DNA from 4 places in the Kitasatospora sp. NBC_01287 genome. Region 3 is predicted to be linked to each of the others. Evidence: riboswitches for the same ligand, from Rfam matches in the RefSeq annotation. Region 3 holds a riboswitch; each other region holds the start of a gene.
What was found. Region 3 has a riboswitch for cyclic di-AMP ahead of OG455_RS04820 (transglycosylase family protein). Riboswitches for the same ligand answer to the same signal wherever they lie in the genome.
Positions count from the first base shown of each region.

Region 1: another riboswitch for cyclic di-AMP. It lies ahead of OG455_RS18350 (M23 family metallopeptidase); the one in region 3 lies ahead of OG455_RS04820 (transglycosylase family protein).
Region 2: another riboswitch for cyclic di-AMP. It lies ahead of OG455_RS35015 (transglycosylase family protein); the one in region 3 lies ahead of OG455_RS04820 (transglycosylase family protein).
Region 4: another riboswitch for cyclic di-AMP. It lies ahead of OG455_RS03345 (LysM peptidoglycan-binding domain-containing protein); the one in region 3 lies ahead of OG455_RS04820 (transglycosylase family protein).

Region 1 covers NZ_JAPEPB010000001.1:4,320,533-4,324,732, forward strand. The annotation lists gene OG455_RS18340 (GNAT family N-acetyltransferase) at 1-357, opposite strand, end outside; gene OG455_RS18345 (hypothetical protein) at 401-1,369, shown strand; gene OG455_RS18350 (M23 family metallopeptidase) at 1,390-2,298, opposite strand; cyclic di-AMP (ydaO/yuaA leader) riboswitch at 2,311-2,483, opposite strand; gene OG455_RS18355 (YiaA/YiaB family inner membrane protein) at 2,693-2,983, shown strand; gene OG455_RS18360 (alpha/beta fold hydrolase) at 3,161-3,985, shown strand; gene OG455_RS18365 (TetR-like C-terminal domain-containing protein) at 3,985-4,200, shown strand, end outside.
Region 2 covers NZ_JAPEPB010000001.1:8,193,272-8,197,471, reverse strand. The annotation lists gene OG455_RS35025 (hypothetical protein) at 259-1,263, shown strand; cyclic di-AMP (ydaO/yuaA leader) riboswitch at 2,019-2,182, shown strand; gene OG455_RS35015 (transglycosylase family protein) at 2,190-3,392, shown strand; gene OG455_RS35010 (LacI family DNA-binding transcriptional regulator) at 3,875-4,200, opposite strand, start outside.
Region 3 covers NZ_JAPEPB010000001.1:1,188,925-1,193,124, reverse strand. The annotation lists gene OG455_RS04825 (YchJ family protein) at 1-308, opposite strand, end outside; gene OG455_RS04820 (transglycosylase family protein) at 399-1,463, opposite strand; cyclic di-AMP (ydaO/yuaA leader) riboswitch at 1,466-1,627, opposite strand; gene OG455_RS04815 (hypothetical protein) at 1,877-2,464, shown strand; gene OG455_RS04810 (PPOX class F420-dependent oxidoreductase) at 2,652-3,077, shown strand; gene OG455_RS04805 (hypothetical protein) at 3,456-3,914, shown strand; gene OG455_RS04800 (hypothetical protein) at 4,043-4,200, shown strand, end outside.
Region 4 covers NZ_JAPEPB010000001.1:846,399-850,598, forward strand. The annotation lists gene OG455_RS03335 (SAM-dependent methyltransferase) at 1-488, opposite strand, end outside; gene OG455_RS03340 (serine hydrolase) at 798-2,177, shown strand; cyclic di-AMP (ydaO/yuaA leader) riboswitch at 2,342-2,539, shown strand; gene OG455_RS03345 (LysM peptidoglycan-binding domain-containing protein) at 2,548-3,444, shown strand; gene OG455_RS03350 (helix-turn-helix domain-containing protein) at 3,735-4,200, shown strand, end outside.

The sequences.
Region 1 (4,200 bases), 3.1 Mb from region 3:
GATCTCGGTGGCGTAGCCGCGGCCCCAGGCGTCCCGGCGCAGCGCGTAGCCGATGAAGGCCGCACGCTGACTCTCCACGCCCTCCACGCCGAGCACCGCGTTGCCCAGCGGCACCGCGTCCTCGCCCTCCTCGGTCAGCGTGACGGCCAGCCGGTAGACGGTGCGCGGGTGGTTCTCCGCCTCCTCCAGGTAGAGGGCCACCTGGTCGGCGCAGTCCTCCCGGTCCCGCGGCTCGAAGGGCAGGAAGCGGGCGGTCTCGGGATCGCCGAAGATCGCGTGCAGGGCGTCGATGTCGCGCGGCACGTGGTGGAACTCGCGGATGGTCAGCCGCGGTCCGGTGAGCAGGACGGGGTGCATGGCAGGTACGGTAGTGCGCCCGCGAGCGGTTACCGTACCTGCCATGGACCAGGAAGACCTGCGGCTCGCACCCCGACCGCACACCGCTGAGCTGCTGCGATGGGCCCAGGAGCAGGGCCTCGAACCGGTCCCCGCGGCAGCGGTGGACGCGGTGCTGACACTGCTCGAACTGGGTGACGCCCAGCTGCGCGAGGGCTTCCCCGTGCTGACCTCGGACCTGCTCCAGGAGCTGCTGTACGAGCGGATCCACCTCTACGTCCAGCCGCCCGCCGAGCAGTCCCCGTTGGCCTACGGCGCGGCGGTACGGCTGCTGATCGACCATCAGCGGGCCGCCAAGCGGCTCAACGCCAAGCGGCAGCAGCGCCTGCGCGAGGAGGCCGACTGGCAGGGCGAGCTGCTGGCCGGGCTGCTGCGCCAGCCGCACCTGCTCACCTGGCCCCGGCTCTACACCCTGCTGCTGCGCGAGGCGGGAGTGGCCGCCGCCGGGCCGGACGCCGTGCGGGCCTGGCTGGACGGCTTCCGGGCGCTGCCCGAGCAGGACCGGATCGAGGCGTTCGCACAGCTGGCCGACCTCGACCAGCCCGAGGGCGCGGCCGGCTGGACCGAGGGCGTGCTGCTGTCGATCGGGATGGCCACCGACGGCGCCCGGCTGCTGGTCGAGAACCGCCTGATGCAGCGCAGCTACCGCAACCTGGCCGGGCGCACCGCGCTGGGCCTGCCGATGCCACCCGAACTGGCCGGCGACTTCCCGGCCTTCGAGGCGGCGGTGCAGGCCGAGGCGTTGCGGCTGCTCGGCGAGTGGACCGTTCCCGGCCTGCCCGCGCTGCTGCTGACCGAGTACCAGGACCTGGCCCCGGAGCCGGGGGCCGCCGAGGTGGACGGCTACATCGTCAAGCGCGGGCTGGTGGACCTGCCGGACCTCGGTGACTGGCCGGGGGCGGCGGACACCACCGAGCAGCCGGACACCGCGCCGTGGCCGGACACCACGGAGCCGCCCGACGCCACGGGGTGACGCCGGGCGGCAGCCGGACGCTACGGGGTGACGCCGTGGGCGTGCAGCCAGCCGGCCGCCTCGACCGGGGCGCCGCCACCGGGGCGGACCTCCAGGCGCAGGCGCGGTCCGGCGGGGCCCGCGCCGGGCGGGGCGGCCATGGTGCCGGTGGCGCCGACCGTACCGAGCACCGCGCCCTGCGCGAGCGGGCCCGCCGGGACGGCGATCGTGGCGAGGTGGCAGTACCAGAGCTCGGTGCCGTCCGGCAGGGTCTGGATCACCCGGTAGCCGTAGGCGCCGGACCAGCCCGCCGAGCTGACCTGCCCGCCGGCCACCGCGGTGACCGGGGTGCCGGCTGGGGCGGCGAAGTCGAGACCGGTGTGCAGCTGCGCCCAGTGCCCGCCGGCCTGGCCGAGCGCGCTCAACGTGTACTTGGTCAGCGGCAGTTGGACGTCAGCCGGCTGGGGCACCGCCAGGGCCGGAGCCTCGGCGGACGGCTCGGCCCGGGGTGCGGCGGCCTCGGCGTCGGCGGCGGCGGGCGCCTGCCGGACCTGGACGGCCTGCTGCGCGGCCCGCTTGGCGGCCGCCTCGTTGGCCGCCTCCAGGCGCGCGGCCTCCTCCGTGGCGGTGCGGCTGTCCGCCTGCTGCTGGATCCGCGCGGCCAGGGCCAGGCCGGGGTCGGCGGCACCGTCCGTGGCGGCCGGCGTCCCGTCCGGGGCGGCGATCGGAGCGGCGGGCGCCGGGTTCGGGGTGGCAGCGGCGGCCGCGCCGGCGGTCAGCCCGGTGGCGCCGAGCGCGGCGGCCATCGCGGTGACACCGAGGGCTGGAGCACCGACCCGCGCCTGGCGGGGCACCCGGTGCCGGGCGGCCTCCGCCGTCATGCCGGGGTGGTCGAGCAGTCCGGTACCGCTCGCCTCGAGGCGGCTCTCCGGGGGGTGCGTCAACGCCACGGGGGCGCGCTCCTTTCCTTCCCTCGCGCCTACCGGGTTAGCTGACGGGTTCGGAGCAGGAAGGTCTCCTACGGTCCGACCTGGGCGCTTACAGCCTGGGTCGAGCCGATTCACCCCAAGGAACGTGGTTCCCCGGCTCCCGGCCCGGCCCGTGGGCCGAGTCCTGGATTAGGCGACGGCGCACGGTGCCGTTTCGGGTACGGCGTTGCCGACCGCGCTGCGTTATCAAACGTTAATCCCAGGAGGCCGTGATTCCAAGCCCGCTCCGATCGGATTGTCACACTCATTGAGCGTCATGCTCCCGTCATAACAGGAGCCTCGGACCCACTCGCCGAGCGCCGATCTGAGTAGCCGTACTCATGTGCCGAACACGGGAGTTGGCAATCCTTCGGGTATGACTTCCTCGGTACAGCCGCGGACCACGTCCGCCTATTACCTCCAGGCGATCCTCTCCTTCGCGCTCTCCCTCGGCGGGCTCTCGGTCGGAATCGCCTGTCTCCCGGTGAGCTCCTGGATGCGCGCCTTCCTCGCCCTCGGCCTGCTCTACGCGACCACCTCCGCCTTCACGCTGGCCAAAGTGGTCCGCGACCGTCAGGAGGCCGGCGAGATCGTCACCCGGGTCGACCAGGCCCGACTGGAGAAGCTGCTCGCCGAGCACGACCCGTTCCGGGCCGACGGCCTCTGAGGGCGCGGGCGGGCGAGGAGACGCAGGGGCGCGGGCAGGCGGGGCGCGGACAGGTGGGGCGAGGGCAGGCGGACGCGGGCGCGGGCAGAACTTGACGGCTAAGGCTATTAGCCATAGCTTTGTGGGTGTCGGCAAGGGGCCGGCGCCCACCGCACGCCGGACCAGGAGGTCCACCCCATGAACGCCACCACCACCCCGCAGACCCAGTACCTGCAGCTCCCCGGCGGCACCATCGCCTTCGACGACACCGCGGGCCCGGGCACCCCGGTCGTGCTGCTGCCCGGGATGCTCGACTCCCGCGCCGCCTACCGGCACCTGCGGCCGCTGCTCACCGCCGCGGGGCACCGGGTGATCACCATGGACCTCCGGGGCTTCGGCGAGTCCTCCATCACCTGGGACGACTACTCCCCCGCCGCGGTCGCCACCGACGTGGTCGCGCTGCTGGCCCACCTGGACCTCACGCGGGCCACCCTGGTCGGCCAGTCCTACACCGGCGCCACCGCGGTGCGGGCCGCCACGCTGGCGCCGGAGCGGGTGGCCGGGGTCGTCCTGCTGGACGCCTTCGTCGAGCAGCCGGCCCCCGGCCTGCTGACCCGCGCCATGGTCCACCTGCTCGGCTCCGTGGTGATCGCCTTCCCGAAGGCCTGGGGCTACTACCTGAACAAGATGGCCATGCCGACCACCAAGCCCGCCGACCACGAGCGGTACGTGGCCGGCCTGGTGGCCGCGCTGCGCACCCCGGGCCGGCGCCGGGCCACCCGCGGCCAGGTCCGCGGCGACGCCGGCCCGACCGGTTGGGCCGAGGAGCTGCGCTGCCCGGTGCTGGTGGTGATGGGCAGCAAGGACCCCGACTTCCCGAACCCGGAAATGGTCGCGGACCGTCAAGCCAGTGTGATGAACGCCCGTAAGGTGATGATCGACGGTGCCGGGCACTACCCGATGGCGGACTACCCGCAGGCCACCGCCGACGCCCTGCTCCCCTTCTTCGCCGAGGTGGCCTGATGCCCCGCGCCGGACTCACCCCCGACCTGGTGGTCGACCACGCGCTCGCACTGATCGACGCCGAGGGCCCCGAGGCCCTGACCCTGGCGGGCGTGGCCCTGCGAGCCAAGGTGGCCGCCCCCTCGCTCTACAAGCACGTGCCCGGCGGCCTGGGCGGACTGCGCCGGCTGGTCGGCATCCGGGTCACCGCCGACCTGGGGGCCCGGCTGGAGCAG
Region 2 (4,200 bases), 7.0 Mb from region 3:
AATCGCCCGACGATCAGTGACCTGGCGTCGGAGTACGGGCCGATAAGGCTGACCGGTTCAGCCATTGACACCGCTCCCCGGTGATCAACTTCGCAGCCAAACCCTCACACTCCGTCACATCAGCACCAGGCGGGGAGGGTTTTGCCGCGGCTTGTCCGGGTTGGCGGCCCGCACGGCACCGCCCCCTCCCCTTCTATGACGCGCGAGGAGGCCCGGCCGGATGCGGGGCGATCACGCGCATGTCCTACGATCTCCGGCATGAGCACTGCAGCCATCCCGGGCGCACCACTGCCCGTCCGCACGCCAGGCTCCCGCGCGCGGGGGCGCCACCGTCGGCCCGAGAGGCCGGAGGTGCCGGTCGGCGCACCGGCACTCGTGCTCGCCGTGCCCGCCGTGGCCACCCCGGCCGCGGTCGCGCTGGTGAACGAGCTGGTCTCGGTGATCCGCGGCGAGCAGCCCGGCATCGAGGTCGCCGCCGGCTGGCTGCCCACCGCCCCGGCGGCGGAGCAGGACCCGTACCAGGGCGAGCCGACCGCGAACGCGGACGAGGGCGCCGAACCGAACGAAACGAACGCACACCCGCGGTTCTGGCCGACCGCGACGGTCGAGGGCTTGATCGCCGGCGCCCTGGAGGCCGGCCGCCCGGCCCCGGTGCTGGTGCCGCTGCTGCCCGGCCCGCACGACTACCTGACGGACCTGCACTCCCTGGCCGCCGAAACCGGCGCGCTGCCGACCGAGGCGCTCGGCCCGCACCCGCTGCTGGCGGAGGCGGTGCACGTGCGACTCTCCGAGGCCGGCCTGGCCCGCGCCGACCGCGCCCGACTCTTCGCCATCACCACCGCGGCGGACGGCGTGGTGCTGACCACGGTCGGCGGCCAGGCCGCCGCCGATGCCGCCGGGATCACCGGCGTGCTGCTCGCGGCCCGCCTGGCGGTGCCGGTGGTGGCGGCCGCGCTGGACGTGCCCGGGTCGGTGGCCGCCGCCGTCGAGCACCTGCGGGCCACCGGTTCGCAGCGCCCGGCGCTGGCGCCGCTGGTGATCGGCCCCGAGGTCGAGGAAGAGCTGCTGGTCGCCGCCGCCGAGGAGACCGGCTGCCCGAGCGCCGCCGCACTGGGCGCCTACCCGACGATCGGTCAGCTGATCGCCTCGTCGTACCTGGCCGCTCTGCCCGCCCCGACCGCCGAGGAGGCGGCCGAGCGTGCCGCCGCGGAGCTGGCCGCCGCCGAGCGGGCGCTCGCCGAGGAGGCCGACGCGGGCGAGTGACGCGGTAGGAGAACGCGGCACACACTCAGCAGGACCGCTCCTGGCCCTGTCCACGGTGAACACCGGGGACAGGGCCAGTGGCGTGCCCCCGGGCGGCTGGTCCGCGCTTCCGGCTCCTCGACGAGCGCTCCGACGGGCACTCGACAGCCGCTTGGACGGCGCTCCGACGGGCGCTCGGCAGACGGTCGACAGACGATCGGCGGGCCACCGGCGGGCTACCCCCGCGGCCCCGCCCGGCCCCGCCCGGCCCCGGCGAGGTGGCGAGCAGATGACGAACCGATGACAAGCGGGGGCGTCCACGGCCGCGGCCGAGGGGGCGGCAGGGAGCGGTTCGCGGCGTCGTCCTGACGGAGTGACAGAAGGGGCAAATCGGACATTCAGTTGATGTCGACCTGTCACACCGCCCCGCGCCCCACCGGACTCCCACCCCGCTCGCCGACCCGTCTCCGGCAGTGAATTTCTCTGCTCACCCGGCCGCCGCCGACCCCGCGGAACGGACGGCCCATCAGCGTCCGAGCGCCTGAGGGGCCAGCACCTTCCGTGCCCGGCGGGCCAGTTGCCGACGCCGGGAGCCTCACTCCCCCGACACCCCCTCAGCTGTCACTCCGGGGCGATCTTGAAGCACTCGTGGAGCCGGTGTGATGGCCATCACAGCTGTTTGCGATTTCAACTTATCTCTGTCTAACGTGCTCCCCGTTCGTGGTCACACGGACCCAGCGCGCCGGACGCCTAGTCCTGCCACCGACCGCGCTGGCAGCGCGAAAACGCAGCCACGGCAGGAGCGGGGGAACCAGGTAAGCCGCCCAGGCGCCGGTCTTCGGACCGGTGATCGGGGCTAGGGGTGAAGCCGCGCAGCAGCGCGGCCGGGCAACTCCAGTCCGAATCCGACAGCTCACCTCGCAGGCGTAGGAGAGGATCGCGTCTTTATGCTGCCCACCACCGGCACGACCCGTCCGTCCCGCACCACCCGCCGGGTGATCGCCGCCACCGGTCTGCTGGGCCTCGGCCTGAGCCTGCCGTGCATCACCGCCACCACCGCCTCCGCCGCCTCGGTCTCCACCTGGGACAAGGTCGCCCAGTGCGAGAGCACCGGCGACTGGAGCATCAACACCGGCAACGGCTACTACGGCGGCCTGCAGTTCAGCGCCTCCACCTGGGCCGCCTACGGCGGCACCCAGTACGCCGCGCAGGCCAACCAGGCCACCAAGGACCAGCAGATCGCCGTCGCCGAGAAGGTGCTCGCCGACCAGGGCCCCGGCGCCTGGCCCGTCTGCTCCGTGCAGGCCGGCCTGACCCAGGGCGGCCCCGCCCCGGTCGTCAACACCGGCTCCTCCTCCACCGGCAGCACCAGCACCCCGGCGCCGAGCACCCCCGCCCCCAGCGCCCCGGCGCAGAGCACCCCGGCGCAGAGCGGCTCGACCCAGGGCTCCTCCGACCAGGGCTCCTCGAGCCACGGGAGCTGGGGCCACTGGAACCACTCCCAGGGCGACCAGAGCTACACCGTGCAGGCCGGCGACTGGCTCTCCACCATCGCCAACGCCCACCACGTGGACGGCGGCTGGCAGAAGCTCTACGACCTCAACAAGTCGGTCCTGACCCACGGCCCCGACGTCCTCTACCCGGGCCAGCACCTGTCCCTGGGCGGCTCGCAGGGCACCACCACCTCCGCTCCCGCCAGCACCCCGGCACCGGCACCGGCGCCGGCCCCGGCCGTGCCCGCCCAGACCACCGCCGCCACCAGCAGCGCCACCAGCGCGCCGGCGGCGAGCGGCTCGATGGCCGCGGCGATCAGCTTCGCCGAGTCCCAGGTCGGCCAGGCCTACATCTACGGCGGCACCGGCAACGGCGGCTGGGACTGCTCCGGCCTGACCCAGGCGGCGATGGCCAAGGCCGGGATCTCCATCCCGCGCGTCGCCGCCGACCAGGCCGCCGCCAGCACCCCGGTGTCGATGAACAGCCTGCAGCCGGGCGACCTGCTGTTCTGGTCGAACAACGGCCAGGACTCGGGCGTCTACCACGTCGCCATCTACGTGGGCAACGGCCAGTTCGTCGAGGCCGCCAACCCGAGCGCGGGCGTGAAGTACGAGACCATCGCCAACTACGCCCCGGACTTCGCCGGCCGGGTCTGATCCAGCCGGCGCGCGCGTAGTGAAGTACGCGTGGTGACCGACGCGTAGTGAAGTACGCGATGCCGTGGACGTAGTGAAGTACGCACACGGACGGACATGTGCCGATCGGCCCCGCCGATCGCAACCGCAGGGCAGCCAAGAGGGCCGTCTCCCCCCAGGGGAGACGGCCCTCGGGCGTGCCGGTGCGTGCCGCGGCCCGCACCGACCGCGAAGGGGACCCGCGGCCGTGGTGGACAGCACGCCGGACACCGACGGCTGACCCGCCCGCCCGGCACGCGCGTACGCAGCACTCGGCACGCAGCACGGCACGGCGCCGCGGGTCCGCTCGGAACCCGCGGCGCCGTGCCGTCGTGAGTGCTGTGCCGTCGTGAGTGCTGTGCTGTCGCGAGTGCTGTGCCGTCGTGAGTGCTGTGCCGTCGCGAGTGCTGTGCGGTGCCACCGTGCCGCGCCGCGCCGCCCGGTGGCGGCGCCCGTGCGGCCGGCTACTCCCCGCGGTGCGCGCGGGCCCCCGTGGAGCCGCGCACCACCAGCTCGGGCTGGAACATGAACTCGGCGCGCTGGCCCGACTCCCCGCCGACCTCCTCCAGCAGCGCGTCCACCGCCGCGATGGCCATCGCCTCGACGGGCTGGCGGATGGTGGTGAGCGGCGGGTCGGTGAAGGCCATCAGCGGCGAGTCGTCGAAGCCGACCACCGAGACGTCGCCGGGCACGCTCAGGCCGCGCTGACGCACCGCGCGGATCGCGCCGAGCGCCATCAGGTCGCTGCCGCAGATGATCGCGGTGCAGCCTCGGTCCAGCAGCACACCGG
Region 3 (4,200 bases):
CCCTCCTGGTGGAACGGGCCGCCCTCGGTGCTTCCCAGGATCTCCAGCCGCTGCCAGCGCAGCTCAGGGGCGTAGTCGACCTCCGCCGGCCGGGTCAGCGGGTGCCAGCTGCGCAGCAGGTAGGCGGTGTCCTCCAGCGCGAAGGCGCTGAACCGTGAGCGCATCAGCTGCTCGGCGGTGACCGCCGGGGCCAGGCCGCGGTGCAGCCGGCCGCAGCAGTCGGCGTAGCTCGCGGGCAGGCCGCACGGGCAGGCGGTGGGCTCGGCGGGGCGCTGGGTCGGGCGGGGCCTGGTGGCGCGTCGTGACATGTGTCCATTGTGACCGGCGGGGGTCGGTAGGGGGCCGGTGGGGGACCGGCGGTCGCAGCCCGGTGCCGGGTGGCACCGGGCTGCCGGGGATCAGGGCAGCTGGAGCTGCTGCCCGGGGTGGATCAGGTCGGGGTTGCCGCCGACCACGCCGAGGTTCGCCTGGTAGAGCTGCTGCCAGGAGTCGAGGTGGTGCTGCTGGGCGATGTCCCAGAGGTTGTCGCCGCTCTGCACGGTGTAGCCGGCGGCGGGGGCGCTCGGGGTCGCGGTGGGGGCGCCGGCTGCGTCGATGGCGCCGGCCGGCGTGCCGGGCGCGGTGGGCTGCGCGGGCGCCTGCGGGGCGGCGGACACCGGGGTGCCGGGTGCCGGGGCGGTCGGCACGGTCGCGGGCGGCACGGTCGGGGTGGCGGCGGGAGTGCCCGGCACCGGGGCGGCCCAGGTGGGGCTCGCGGGGGCGGGAACGCTGGACGCCGGCGTGCTGGAACCGGGCGCGGGCGTCGCGGTCGCGCCCGGGGCGGTGGGCGGGGCGGCGGGCGGCGTGCTCGGCGCCGGTGCGCTCGGGGCGGTCGGCGCGGTGGTGGGCGCGCCCGGGCTCGGCGGCGTCACCGGTGCGGTCGGCGGGGTGGGCGCGGTCGGCGCGCTGCTGACGGGCGCGGGCGCGCCCACCGGTGCGGTCGGGAGCGGATCGGTGGGCGTGGTGGGCGTGGTCGGTGCGGGCGCGGTCGGCGTCGGAGCGGGTGTGCTCACCGGCGCGGTCGGGGTGGGCGCGGCCGTCGTCAGCCCCGCCGTGGTCGCGCAGGTGCCCCAGATGGCCGGGCCCTGGGCGGCGAGCAGCTGCTCGGCCACCGCGATCTGCTGCGCCTGGGTCGCGTGCGAGGCCTGCGCCGCGTACTGGTCGCCGCCGTAGGTGAGCCAGTTGTCCTGGCTGAGCTGCAGGCCGCCGTAGAAGCCGTTCCCGGTGTCGGTGCTCCAGTTGCCGCTGGTCATGCACTGGGCGACGGTGTCCCAGGTGGCGGGGGTGGCCGCGTGCGCGCCGGTCGCGGTCAGCAGCGGCAGGGCCAGCCCCGCGCCGGCCACGGTCGCGACGGTCACCGCGCGCTCGGCCTGGGTGGGGCGGCGGTGGCGGCCCGGACCGGAAAAGACTCCGGATATGCCCATCGAACATCCCTCTCCGCACGCCTGCGAGGTGAGCTGTCGGGTTCGGACCGGGAGGTTGGCCCGGCCGTTCGCGGACGGATCCGGCGGACGGCTTCACCCCGAGCCGTACGGGGACGGCATCGAAACCTGGGTCCCCCGCCCCTGCCCAGAGGTGTGGTCGTGGTCCCGGGAGCGCGGTGGGCAGGACTCGGCGTTCCGGCCCCGGGTGCCCGCGCGGCGGCGGGTTGCTGGGGAGACTAGACGGATCATCACCTCGATAACAACCCCGCATCGCACACGTCACACGCGAATCACGGTCGCCGACCGATGCTCCGTACTGAGACCGTTCACGCTGGGTTGCGATTGGTTGCCGTGGTGTTTGCGGGGCGGCGTCGGCGAAATGCTGTGTCACTGGCCTGCCATAGCTTGCGGCCATGGGTGTCTACCTGGTCAGCATCAGCGCGGAGGAGTGGTTCGGTGGGGATGAGGACGGGTGGGGTGAGACGTCGGCAGCCCTGAACGCGGAGCTGGCGAAGCGCGGGACAGCGCCGTACGAGCCGGTGCCTGAGGGGGCGGACTTCGTCCGCGGCTCTGGCCAGTCCTTCGAGGAGAAGCTGATCCCCTCGATGGACGGGTTCACGGCTCTGTGCGAGGCACATCTGGAGCGGGAGGAGATCGAGACCGTCTGCGGCTGGACGGTCATGGTCCCGATCTCCCTGGAGGAGGACATCTGGCTGCCGGTCAGCTCCAGCTACACGGACGAGACGATGGTCGCGGGTGCTCCCCAGGTGCTGGGGATTGCCGAGCGGCTGGCCGCAGTGGTCGAGCTGCCTGCCGAGGTCCCGGAGATGTGCGACAACCTCGACCTGACGATGTGGTTCATGGGCGGGGCGGCGAAGGAGCTCGCCGCCGCGCGGCCGGGGCCCTGGGCGGAGGATCTCGACAGCACCTTCTACGTCGCGCTCCACCTGCGTGCGGCTCAGCATTCGCTGCGGCGGGGCTGTCCCATCGCATTCAGCTGACACCGCGGCTGACACCGCGGCGTAGCTACGGACGGTCACCCCGGGAACGCCGATCGGTACTGCGTCAGGTCCGCCGCTCCCGGCGGCGGTGATCGCGCCCGGACTCGCGTCCGCCGCCGCTAGGTTGGGAGTTGCCGGCGCGGACGAGCCGGTGCCGACCAGCTGATCAGCCGATGAGGAGAGGCCCATGGCCGACGAAGCCAAGATCCGCGAACTGTTCGCCGCCCAGATCACGGGCGTGCTGGTGACCCTGAAGCGGGACGGGCGGCCGCAGCTGTCCAACATCCGCTACGCCTACGACCCGGCGAAGGAGCTGATCCGGGTCTCGATCACCGCCGACCGGGCGAAGGCGAAGAACCTGGCCCGGGACCCGCGCGCCAGCCTGTACGCGACCACGCCGGACTTCTGGACCTGGGCGGTCGCCGAGGGCACCGCCGAGCTCACCCCGGTGGCGGCGGCCGAGGACGACGCCACCGTCGAGGAGTTGATCGACCTGTACCGCACCTTGGAGGGCGAGCACCCCGACTGGGACGACTACCGCGCCGCGATGGTCCGCGAGCGCCGCCTGGTGGTCAAGCTGCACGTCGAGCACCTGTACGGCCAGACTCCCTGACGGCCGTTCCCCAGCGGCCCGAGGGACGCCCCCGGGGGTCCGACGGCCGTTCCCGGGCGTCCCGACGGCCGGGCGGGGCGCCGGAGTCCGGCCCGCTCGGCCGCCCGGGTTTGCCCGATCGGCGGACACGGCACCGCGCGCCGCAGCACGATGAAGGGGCGCGCCCCCGACCGGGGAGCGGCGGTCGCATCGGGAACGAGGTGGGGCTGTGCACGAGTTGGAGCCTGCCGTCGAAGGGGCGGAGGGTGAGCCGCACTGGTGGTGGGAGGTCGACGCCGCCCTGCTGGGCAAGGCGCCCGCCCTGGACGTGGCGATGCACTGGGCCCAGGGGCTGACCGGTTGGGCCGCCGGACACGATCCCCGGGTGGCGGGTGGCGGGTGGCGGGCGGCGACCTGGAGGCGGTGCGGACCCTGCTCGGCCTGGCCGTCTACCGCGCCGCCCAGAGCGAGGCGGTCACCGACCCGGGCCGGATCCCCACCCTGCTGCCCCTGCTCGCCCTCGCCCGCGGTGCGGCCAGGAGCACCGCCGAGGCCCGCCCGCTGGGCTACGGCAACCGGGGTCGGCTGCGGCTGGCGGACCGGGCCCGGCTGCGCGCCGTGCTGGACGACCCGGACCCGGCGGCCTTCGAGGGGCTGCGCAAGGAGACGGTGCTGGTCCTGGTGGCCAACACCGACCACGCGCGCACCGAGCTCTGCCGGCGGTCCAACAGCCCGAGCGTCTGGAAGGACCGCCCGCTGATCACCATCAACGCGCGCGAGCCGCACCTGCCGCGCCGCGGGCCGCTGCCCTGGGACTGGTACAGCACCGGCGGCGGGGCGCCGGAGGCCGAGCGTTAGCGGCGTACCGACCGACCTGGCACGAGCGCCCCGGCGGCGGCCGGTCCGGGGCCTTCCCGTACGCTCGGGGGCTCGCGGGCCGAACGGCTCTGGCCTGCGGCGGAACAGCACAAGGGGAGGCCGGAACGATGAGCGCCGACGACGTGTGGCGGGCGCCGGACCCGGACGGCGGGCCTGACCTGGCCGGCGGGCCGGAGCCGAAGGACTGGCCGGGTGCGGCGGTCCCGCCGCCGGCGGCCGGACCGTTCCCCGGCCCCGGCGGACAGCAGGGTCCCACCCCGTACCC
Region 4 (4,200 bases), 340 kb from region 3:
AGCACCGCGAGCAGCAGCACGGCCACCGGCTCGTCGAGGTCCACCAACTCGCGCAGCTCCGGACGCTCGAAGAGCTCGTCCAGGTCGCGGACATCCCCGGTCAGCACCGTGGTCGTGCGGTTGTCGGAGAGCAGCGCGCGGCCGTGCGTGAGCACGATCGGGTCGTTGTCCACGTAGACCACCCGGGCCAGCGGGTCGACGTCCTGCGCCACCTGGTGGACGTTGCCGGGCGAGGGCAGGCCCGCGCCGATGTCGATGAACTGCCGGATCCCGGCCCGCGCGACCAGCTGCACCGCCCGGCGCAGGAAGGCGCGGTTCTCCCGGGCGGCGGCCGGGATGTCCGCCGAGACGCTGATCGCGTGCTCGGCCGCCTCCCGGTCCGGCGGGAAGTTGTCCTTGCCACCGAGCCAGTAGTCGTAGATCCGGGCAGGGTGCGGGCGGCTTGTCTGAAGATCCGTCAGATCGCTGCCTTGATCGGACTGCTGCACCGTCTCCCCCTTGCGCCGGGCCCGCCTGCCGGGCGGCCGGGTGCAGCATAGCGGGCGTTCGAACAGCGGCGGGGGCAGGGGCGGGGCGACCATGGACGGGGGCGCGCGGCGCGGTCGGTGGCGGGCGCGCGGCGCGGTCGAACGAGTCGGATTTAATGCCGCGCAACGTCGGGTCGGCCCCGGTAAGGTCGAGCGGTCCAGCGCGTGCCGCTGCCCCCGTCCCAGCTGCGAATGCGAGTTCAGATGACCGACCCGGCCGCCGAGTTGCCCTTCAACGAGCAGCGAGCCGACGAGCTGTCACCCCCTGCCCTGACCGCACCCGAACTCCTGCCCGGGACCCGACGGGCACTGCTGCGCCGCGTCGCCGTCGGCCAGGCGCAGGGCCGAACCCCTTCCCTGGCCGCCGCGGTGGTTCGCGGCGGCCACCTGGTGTGGACCGGCGCCCGCAGCATGATCGAGGGTCACGCACCGGACGAGAACGTCCAGTACCGGATCGGCTCGATCACCAAGACCTTCGTCGCGGTCCTGGTCATGCGGCTGCGCGACGAAGGCCTGATCGACCTGGCCGACCCGTTGGAGCAGCACCTGCCCGACACCGCCGCAGGCGGCGCCACCATCCGCCAACTGCTCAGCCACACCAGCGGTCTGGCCGCCGAGACGCCCGGCCCCTGGTGGGAGCGCACCGCCGGCGAGCTGCGCCCCGAGCTGGGCCACCTGCTGGAGGACCAGCCGTTCCGGCACGCCACCGGCGAACGCTTCCACTACTCCAACACCGGCTACGCACTGCTCGGCGCACTGGTGGCCAAGGTCCGCGGCCTGCCCTGGGGCGAGGCGCTGCGCCAGGAGGTGCTGGAGCCGCTCGGCCTGACCCGCACCACGCTGCTGCCGCAGGCCCCGCACGCGGGCGGCTTCGCGGTGCACCCGTGGGCGGACGTGATGCTCCCCGAGCCGCTCACCGACACCGCCCTGATGGCACCGGCCGGCCAGCTCTGGTCCACCACCGCCGACCTCGCCCGCTGGGCCTCGTTCCTGGCCGGCACCGCCGCGGGCGGCGCCGAGAAGGTGCTCGCCCCCGCCACGCTCGCCGAGATGCGCCTGCCGGCCGGCGCGCCGGAGGGCGACTGGACCGCCTGCTACGGGCTCGGGCTGCAGCTGCTGCGCCGGGACGGCCGGCTGCTGATCGGCCACGGCGGTTCGATGCCCGGCTTCCTGGCCGGCCTCTGGCTGAGCCCGGAGGACGATGTGGCGGCCGTCACGCTCACCAACGTGACGGCCAGCGCGGCGGTCTGGGACGTGGCCATCGACCTGGTCGCCATCGTTGCCGAGCGCGAACCGCGCATCCCCGAGCCCTGGCGCCCGTTCACCGACGCCGATCCGGAGCTGCTCGCGCTGACCGGGCCCTGGTACTGGGGGCCCACCGCGCTGGCCCTGCACCTGCGGGCGGGCCAGGTCCTGGAACTCACCGCGCTCGGCAGCCAGGCGCGCAGCTCGGCCTTCCAGCCGGAGTCCGACGGCACCTGGATCGGCCTGGAGGGCTACTACGCCGGGGAGACGCTGCGCGTCGTGCGGGCCGACGACGGCTCGGTCAGCCACCTCGACCTGGGCAGCTTCGTGCTGACCCGCACCCCCTACGACCCGGCCGGGGCCGTGCCGGGCGGCGTCGACCCACTGGGCTGGCACGCGGGCTGACGGATTATCAAATCACGGGGAGATAACGGCCCCGCTTTGTGAAGGGAATCACGCGGGAATCGGAAAGCCTGTCGCGAAGCCGAACATGAGACACCTCACATCGGCTTGTGATAGGACCTTCGACCCGCTTACGGTGCATCTCGTTCGTCTTCACACGAACCCCGCTCTCCGGAACGCCGAATCCTGCCGCCGGACGGAGCGGGCACGTGCATCCAAAGCACCACGGCAGGGGCGGGGGACCCAAGGTAAGTCGTCCCACCCGGATTTCTCCGGGTGGGACTTGGGGTGAAGCCGCGCATTGCGCGGCCGGGCAACTCCAGCCCGAATCCGACAGCTCACCTCGCAGGCGTGGGAGAGGAAACGCTTTTTCATGCTGTCCGTCAACGGTCGCTCCAGCCTGCCCAGCCGCGCCACCATCAAGCGCGCCGTCGCCATCGCCGTCGTCGCCGGTGTCGGCGCCGGCCTGCCCGTGATCGCCGCCACCGGCGCCAGCGCGGCCCCGCTCCACCAGGGCGGCTACGGCCACCACCACGGTGCCGGCCACGCCTACACCGCTCCCCAGGCCGCCACCCACCAGCAGGCTCCGGTCCAGCGGACCTCCGCCCCGGCCCCGGCCGCGCCCGCCGCTGCCGCGCAGGCCACCCCGGCCCCCGCCGCCGCGCCGGCCGGCTACACCGTGGCGAGCGGCGACTGGCTCTCCAAGATCGCCACCACCCACAACGTCCAGGGCGGCTGGCAGAAGCTGTACGACCTGAACAAGTCCGTGCTGAACCAGGGTCCGGACGTGCTCTACCCCGGCCAGCACCTGGTGCTGGGCGACGCCCAGGCCGCCGCTGCCCCGCAGGCCGCCCCGGCCCCGGCCGCCGCCGCGCCCGCCAAGCAGCAGAGCGCCCCGGCCGCGCCGAGCACCAGCACCAGCACCCAGGCCGCCGCTCCGGCCGCGCCCGCCGCCGCCGTCACGGCCCCGACCGACAACAGCCCGGGCTCGCTGCAGGCGCTCGCCGCCTCCATCGTCCCGGCCGACCAGCTGGCGTCGTTCGACCAGATCATCACCCACGAGAGCGGCTGGAACGTCACCGCCACCAACCCGAGCTCCGGCGCCTACGGCCTGCCGCAGGCCCTGCCCGGCAACAAGATGGCATCGGCCGGTTCCGACTGGGCGACCAACCCCGCCACCCAGCTCAAGTGGGCGCTGCAGTACATGAACACCACGTACGGCAGCCCGAACCAGGCGTGGGCCTTCTGGCAGACCCACTCGGCGTACTGATCACTCCGGTGATCACCAGCCGCAGCTGAACCGCCCGGCCGGTCGACAGGTCCTCCACCTGCCGACCGGCCGGCGGCTTTTCGGCGGCCACTGCTCGGCGGCCACTGCTCGGTGTCGGCCGCTCGGCGTCGGCTCCCGGCGCCGGATCTGCGGGGGTCGGATCTGCGGGGGTGGACCCTCGGCATCGGATCTGCGGTATCCCGATCCGGGATGCCGGGAGGACCCCATCACAGCCGGTAACCTGTCGATGACAGAACCGGTAGATCCGACAGGCCGTCATGGGGTTACGCATGGACCGGCTTCCGCCGACGGGGCATCCCGTCCACCCGTCCGCCGCCCCGCAGCCGGAGTTCGGCGCCGAGCTGCGCCGTCTTCGGACCGAGCGCGGCCTCTCGCTCAGCGCGCTCTCCCGACTGCTGCACTACAGCAAGGGCTATCTCAGCAAGATCGAGAACGGCGGCAAGCCGGCCGGCCCCGATCTGGCCCGCCGCTGCGACGCGCTGCTGGACGCCCAGGGCGCACTGCTGCGCCTCGCCGACCCCGTGGCCGACGCCGAGGTCGCACCCACCGTGCCGGTGCCCCCCGTGCCGATGCACCCCGTGCCGGTGCCCCCCGCGCCGGTGCCCCCCGCGCCGATGGTCCTCGTGCCCGGGGCGCCCTCCGGGGCGGTGCCGGCCGAGCCCGACCTCCCCTGCCCGTACTTGGGCCTGGCCGCCTTCGGGCCACAGGACGCCCGCTGGTTCGCCGGTCGCGCGA